2 linked regions of the Corallococcus caeni genome follow. The protein of the gene in region 1 interacts with the protein of each later gene in a pairwise test. Links are inferred from orthologs where the notes say so. Each region holds a gene or a part of one and is shown in the gene's direction. Other genes may lie near its edges.

Region 1 (3,087 bases):
GCGGAGACGGGTTTCAAGGAGCGGGTCTGAGGGGTTTCAAGCAGGCCCGCCAAAGGGAAAGCGCAGCGAAGGCAAGGGAGTCCGCAAGCCCATGGCTCAGAAGCACCAACACGATGACGGCCAGGTCGTCACGGAGGCCGTCCCCAAGCAGAAGTTGAAGAGGCCGACGCTCTACAAGGTCCTCCTGCACAACGACAACTACACCACGCGCGAGTTCGTGGTGGCCGTGCTCAAGGAGATCTTCCACAAGTCGGAGACGGATGCCGTGCAGATCATGATGCACGTTCATTACAACGGCATCGGTGTGGCGGGCGTTTATACCTACGACGTCGCCGAGACGAAGCTCAAGACAGTGGAGGCCGCGGCGAGGGACAACGGGTTCCCCCTGCGGCTGTCCATGGAACCCGAGGAAGGCTGAACCGTGGCGGGACCATCGATTGCCAAAGAATTGCAGGCCAGCTTCCGCACCGCGCTCGACGAGGCGCGGAAGATGCGTCACGAGTACCTGACCCTGGAGCACCTGCTCCTGGCCCTCACCCGTGAGTCGCGCACCCGCGAGGTGCTCAAGGGCTGCGGCGCGAACGTCAAGCGCCTGCAGGAGAACCTGACCTCCTTCCTGGAGGAGACGGTCGAGCGGCTGCCCGACGACGTGGACGCCGAGCCCCAGCAGACCATCGGCGTGGAGCGCGTGCTCCACCGCGCCGCCATGCACGCGCTGTCCGCGGAGCAGAAGTACATCGACGGGGGCGACGTGCTGGTCGCCATGTTCCGTGAAGAGGAGAGCCACGCGCTCTACCTCCTGCAGCAGGAGGGCGTCACCCGCCTGGACCTGCTCAACTTCATCTCCCACGGCGTCAGCAAGGACGGCGAGTCCGAGGGCGAGTCCCGCCCCACGCCCGCCGGGGACGACGAGGACGGCGAGTCGCAGAAGAAGAGCCCGCTGGAAGCGTACGCCGTGCAGCTCAACGTGGAGGCCAAGGCGGGCCGCATCGACCCGCTCATCGGCCGCGACAAGGAGCTGGAGCGCACCATCCAGGTGCTCTGCCGCCGCCGCAAGAACAACCCGCTCTACGTGGGTGAGGCCGGCGTGGGCAAGACGGCCATCGCGGAAGGCCTGGCGCTCCACATCACTGAGGGCCGCGTGCCCGAGGCGCTGAAGAACGCGGTCGTCTACTCGCTGGATATGGGCGCGCTGCTCGCGGGCACCAAGTTCCGCGGCCAGTTCGAGGAGCGCCTCAAGGGCGTGCTCAAGGCGCTCCAGGAGCTGCCGGACGCCATCCTCTTCATCGACGAGATCCACACCATCGTCGGCGCCGGCGCCACGAGCGGCGGCTCCATGGACGCGTCCAACCTGCTCAAGCCCGCGCTGGCGTCGGGCCGGCTGCGCTGCATCGGGTCCACGACGTTCCAGGAGTTCAAGGCGTCCTTCGAGCGCGACCGCGCGCTGTCCCGCCGCTTCCAGAAGATTGAAGTGGACGAGCCCAGCGTGGAGGACACCGTCAAGGTGCTGGAGGGCCTGCGCAGCCGCTACGAGGAGCACCACCACGTGAAGTACGGCGAGGGTGCGCTCCAGGCGGCGGCGGAGCTGGCGGCCAAGCACATCAACGACCGGTTCCTGCCGGACAAGGCCATCGACGTCATCGACGAGGCCGGCGCCGCGGAGCGGCTCAAGCCGGAGGGCGTGCGCACGGGCGTCGTCTCCGCGCACGACGTGGAGCAGGTCGTCTCCAAGATGGCCAAGATTCCGGCCAAGAGCGTGTCCGCGAGCGAAGGCGTCCAGATTCAAAACCTGGACAAGGAGCTCAAGGGCGTCATCTACGGGCAGGACAAGGCCATTGAAGAGATGGTGGGCGCCATCAAGCTGTCGCGCTCCGGCCTGCGCGCGCCGGAGAAGCCCATTGGCAGCTTCCTCTTCTCCGGCCCCACGGGCGTGGGCAAGACGGAGCTGGCGAAGCAGCTGGCGCAGAGCCTGGGCGTGGAGTTCCTGCGCTTCGACATGAGCGAGTACTCCGAGAAGCACACGGTGAGCCGCCTCATCGGCGCGCCTCCGGGCTACGTGGGCTTCGACCAGGGCGGCCTGCTCACGGACGCCGTGCGCAAGCACCCGTACGCGGTGCTGGTGCTGGACGAGATTGAGAAGGCCCACCCGGACCTCTTCAACATCCTGCTCCAGGTGATGGACCACGCGACGCTCACGGACAACAACGGCCGCAAGGCGGACTTCCGCAACATCATCCTCATCCTGACCACCAACGCGGGTGCGCAGGAGATGAGCACCAAGGCCATGGGCTTCGGTGACACCCGCGTGGTGGTGGACGGCTCGCGGGCGAAGAAGGCCATCGAGCGCACCTTCACGCCGGAGTTCCGCAACCGGCTGGACGGCTGGATTTTGTTCTCCGGCCTGCCCCCCGAGGTCATCCTCAAGGTCGTGGACAAGGAAGTGCGCCTGCTCCAGAAGGTGCTCGACGAGAAGAAGGTCACCCTGTCGCTCACGCCCGCCGCCCGCGCGTGGCTGGCCGAGCACGGGTACGATCCGGCCTTCGGCGCGCGCCCCATGGCGCGGCTCGTGGACAACACCCTCAAGAAGCCGCTCGCGGAGGCGCTGCTGTTCGGCTCCCTCAAGAGCGGGGGCGTGGCCCGCTTCGACGTCGTGGACGACGCGCTGAAGCTCCAGGCCGAGTCCACCGAGGCCGTGCCGGCGTAAAGCACCGCGGTACGGCACCGGCTTGAAACACCCGAGGCCCCGGGCCCCCTTCATGGGGACTCGGGGCCTTCGTGTTTCCTACTTCAGCGTGATCTCGACCTTGTACGCGCCCACGGCGCTGGAGAGCTGCTCGGAGATGATTTGAAGCGTGGTGGCCGCCTCGCCCGTGGAGCCGATGCGGGCCACGGTGTCGTCCATCATCCTGGACAGGTCATTCACCGCCAGGGTGATTTGATTGATGCCCACGTTCTGCTGGTTCACCGCGGCGGCGATCTGCCGGACGGCGGCGGCGTTGTCCTGGACGATGGAGGACAGCTCGCGCAGGTTCTGCCCGCTGTTGCGCACCTGCGCCAGGCCCGCCTCCATCCGCTCCGCGCCGCGCT
Region 2 (3,371 bases), on another replicon or contig:
CTCCGCCGCGCTCGACCGCGACCTGGCGGAGGCCGGCTGCCCCACGCTCGCCGCGCACGAGGTCCGGACGCGGAGTGTGACGCTGCGCGACCCTGCTTCGGGCCTGTCCACCCTGGCCTCCTCCGTGGCATGGATACCCGGGCCGCCCGGCCGTTGGCTTCGCTCACGCATCGCCTGGGGCGTCCTCGCCAGCGCCCTGGGAGACCTCCCACCGCCAGGTGAAAACAAACCGAAACATCCCGACCGTCTCCATGGCCAGGCAAGCACTCCAACCCCCTGAATCGCCGTCCCCGAAGCGCCGTCAAAAGGCCTGCGCCTGCCCACCTCCACGGTTTTCCGTGGATGACATGGAACTGGCGCCTGGACTGACCTACAGTTCTTGAACGGAGGGGGAAGTTTGCCCGAACTGCCACCCAGCGCGTATCCGGCCTTGTTCGAGCACACGCGAGACGGCGTGCTCGTCCTGGACCCGACCCTGCGGGTCGTGGCCGTGAACCGCGCCGCGGAGGCGCTGCTGGGGCCCCGTGACCTGTTGGTGGGCCAGCCGGTGCAGGCCTTGCTGCCGGGCTGGACGCCTCCCCAGGTCCCCTTGCCGGGTGACGCTCCCCATGAGTCCGAGTGCCACGTGGGCCCGGTGCACCCGGTGCACGTGCTGGCCGTGCCGCAGGACGCAGGCTGGATGCTGCTGCTCCGGGGCATGGACGCCGCCCAGGCGGCCGAGTCCATCCTCCGGCAGCAGAAGGAGTTCTTCGAGGCGGTGGTGCGCCACAGCCCGGTGGCCATCATCACCATCAGCCGCGCCTTCGAGGTGATGACGTGGAACCCCGCCGCGGAGCGGCTCTTCGGCTACACGCCGCAGGAGGCGCTGGGGCGCAACATCCTCAAGCTGGTGGCCAACGCGGACGGCATCCGTCCGGAGGCCGAGGAGACGTCGCGCGAAGTGCTGCGCAAGGACCGCGTGCACGTCGTCACCAAGCGCGTGCGCAAGGACGGCACGGTGGTGGACGTGGAGCTGCGCGCCCTGCCGGTGACGGTGGCCGGCCAGTCCATGGGCTTCATCGCCATCTACCACGACGTCACCGACCTCCAGCGGGCGCGCCAGGCCGCCGAGCACGCCAACCAGGCCAAGAGCCTGTTCCTGGCCACGGTGAGCCATGAAATCCGCACGCCGATGAACGCCATCATCGGCATGGCGGGGCTCCTGATGGACACGGCGCTCACGCCCGAGCAGCGCGACTTCGCGTCCACCATCCGCCAGAGCGGCGACGCGCTGCTGGGGCTGCTCAACGACATGCTGGACTTCTCCAAGATCGAAGCCGGCCGGGTCGAACTGGAGCAGCAGCCCTTCAACCTGCGCCAGTGCGTGGAGTCCGTGCTGGATCTGCTCGCCATGCGCGCGAGCGAGAAGTCCCTGGACCTGGGCTACCACGTCACCGACGAGACGCCCGTCACCGTGGTGGGCGACGGCGCGCGTTTGCGGCAGGTGCTGCTCAATCTGGTAGGCAACGCGGTGAAGTTCACCGAGCGCGGCGGCGTGTCCATCTCCGTGGACACCCCGCGCCAGCCGCTGGCGCCGGGCGGCCTCTTCGAGCTGCACTTCGCGGTGCAGGACACCGGCCTGGGCATCACCGAGGCCGCGCGCGGCGGCCTGTTCCAGCCCTTCAACCAGCTGAACGAATCCGTGTCGCGCCGCTACGGCGGCACGGGCCTGGGGCTCGCCATCAGCAAGCGGCTGGTGGAGGCGATGGGCGGGCGGCTGTGGATGGAGAGCGAGGGCGTCCCGGGCCGGGGCGCCACGTTCCACTTCACCTTCCAGGCGCGCGAGGCCCCGCGCAGCGCGGAGGCCCTGCGCCCGGACGCGCTGAAGCTGCACGGCCGGCGCGTGCTGGTGGTGGACGACAACGCCATCAACCGCAAGCTGCTGGGCCGCCAGCTGGCCGCGTGGGGCATGGCCATCGTGGAGGTGGGCTCCGGCGCGGAGGCGCTGGCGAAGCTGGAGTCCGGGGCCCGCTTCGACCTGGCCATCCTGGACCACCGCATGCCGCTGATGGACGGCCCCACGCTGGCGGCGAACATCCGCCAGCAGCGCGACGCGCGCGAGCTGCCCCTGTTGCTGCTCACGTCGTATGACCAGCGCGACGCGCAGCCGCCGGGCCTCTTCACCGCGGTGCTGCCCCGGCCGGTGAAGGCGTCGCAGCTGCACGACGCGCTGATGACGTGCCTGGCCCAGGACCTCATCTCCGCCCGGCCCCTGCCGCCCGCCCCCGCGCCCGCCACGCGCGAGCGCTCCGTGTTCAACACGCGCCCCGGCGAGCAGATGCCCCTGCGCATCCTGCTGGTGGAGGACAACCCCACCAACCAGAAGCTGGCGCTGCTGGTGCTGGACCGGCTGGGCTACCCGGCGGACACCGCGAACAACGGCCGCGAGGGGCTCCACCTGCTGGCGCGCAGCCGCTACGACGTCGTGCTGATGGACGTCCAGATGCCGGAGCTGGACGGCCTGGAGACGACGCGCCAGCTGCGCAAGGACGTGCCCATGAGCGAGCAGCCGTGGGTCATCGCCATGACGGCCAACGCGATGACGGCGGACCGGCGCGAGTGCCTGGACGCGGGCATGGACGACTTCCTCAGCAAGCCCATCCGCGTGGAGGAGCTCATCTCCGCGCTGCGCCGCGCCTGGGAGCGCCTGCCGCGCGAGCCCGGTGCCGCCCCCATCGCCCACGTCCCGGAGGCCCCGCGCATGGGCGTCCCGCGCATCCGGGGGCTGGAGGCGGGCGCGCTGGACAGGCTGTGGCAGTCGTTGGACGGGCAGGTGGAGCGGATGCTCCCGGAGCTCGTGGACACCGCGCTGGAGAGCATGCCCCGGCTGATGGACGACGCGCGGGGGGCGCTCGCGCGCGGCGAGCTGGAGAACCTGGCGCGGGCCGCGCACACGCTCAAGTCCAACGCGGCCTACTTCGGGGCGGCCACGCTGGAGTCGCTGTGCTGGGACATCGAGCAGCGCGCGGACGCCCGGGTGCTGGAGGGGCTGGAGCCGCTCGTCGCCCACTGCCAGGAGGCGCTGGAGGAGAGCCGCCAGCTCCTGGAGCAGCTCAAGCGCACGGTGCGCTGAGCGTCGCTCAAGCCCGCTGCGGCGCGTTCGGGTCGCTGATGGTGAGCGGCTGCCTGCTCCCGTCCTTCGCGACGAGACTGGCGGTGAGGGCGAAGTCCGGCCCCATGCGCAGCTCCAGCGTGGTGGGGCCCGGGTGGGCCACGCGCCAGTCCGGTTCGATGCGCACGGTGCCCAAGAGCTCGCGCTCCACGGTGGTGCGGTCCAGCGCTTCGAACAGCGCCACCGGCACCGGGCCGGGCCAGGGCGGCAGCTCCAGGTC

The links. The genes of interacting proteins can lie anywhere in the genome.
Region 2: the proteins of clpA (region 1) and AABA78_RS20155 interact in binary tests that used the Escherichia coli proteins (3 or more experiments, as listed by UniProt). The link is inferred for Corallococcus caeni from one-to-one orthologs.

Annotation. Positions count from the first base shown.
Region 1 is NZ_BTTW01000001.1:1,922,205-1,925,291, forward strand. The notes cover bases 44-3,062. They hold clpA (ATP-dependent Clp protease ATP-binding subunit ClpA), read left to right. Parts: upstream 44-421; coding sequence 422-2,704; downstream 2,705-3,062. Other genes in these bases: AABA78_RS07665 (ATP-dependent Clp protease adaptor ClpS), read left to right, coding at 92-418; AABA78_RS07675 (methyl-accepting chemotaxis protein), read right to left, coding at 2,783-3,062. Also shown: AABA78_RS07660 (GNAT family N-acetyltransferase), read left to right, coding at 1-30; more of AABA78_RS07675, read right to left, coding at 3,063-3,087. UniProt on the Escherichia coli protein: ATP-dependent specificity component of the ClpAP protease. It directs the protease to specific substrates. It has unfoldase activity. The primary function of the ClpA-ClpP complex appears to be the degradation of unfolded or abnormal proteins.
Region 2 is NZ_BTTW01000004.1:470,595-473,965, forward strand. The notes cover bases 10-3,312. They hold AABA78_RS20155 (PAS domain-containing hybrid sensor histidine kinase/response regulator), read left to right. Parts: upstream 10-397; coding sequence 398-3,112; downstream 3,113-3,312. Other genes in these bases: AABA78_RS20150 (hypothetical protein), read left to right, coding at 10-280; AABA78_RS20160 (Hsp70 family protein), read right to left, coding at 3,120-3,312. Also shown: more of AABA78_RS20150, read left to right, coding at 1-9; more of AABA78_RS20160, read right to left, coding at 3,313-3,371. UniProt on the Escherichia coli protein: Member of the two-component regulatory system UvrY/BarA involved in the regulation of carbon metabolism via the CsrA/CsrB regulatory system. Phosphorylates UvrY, probably via a four-step phosphorelay.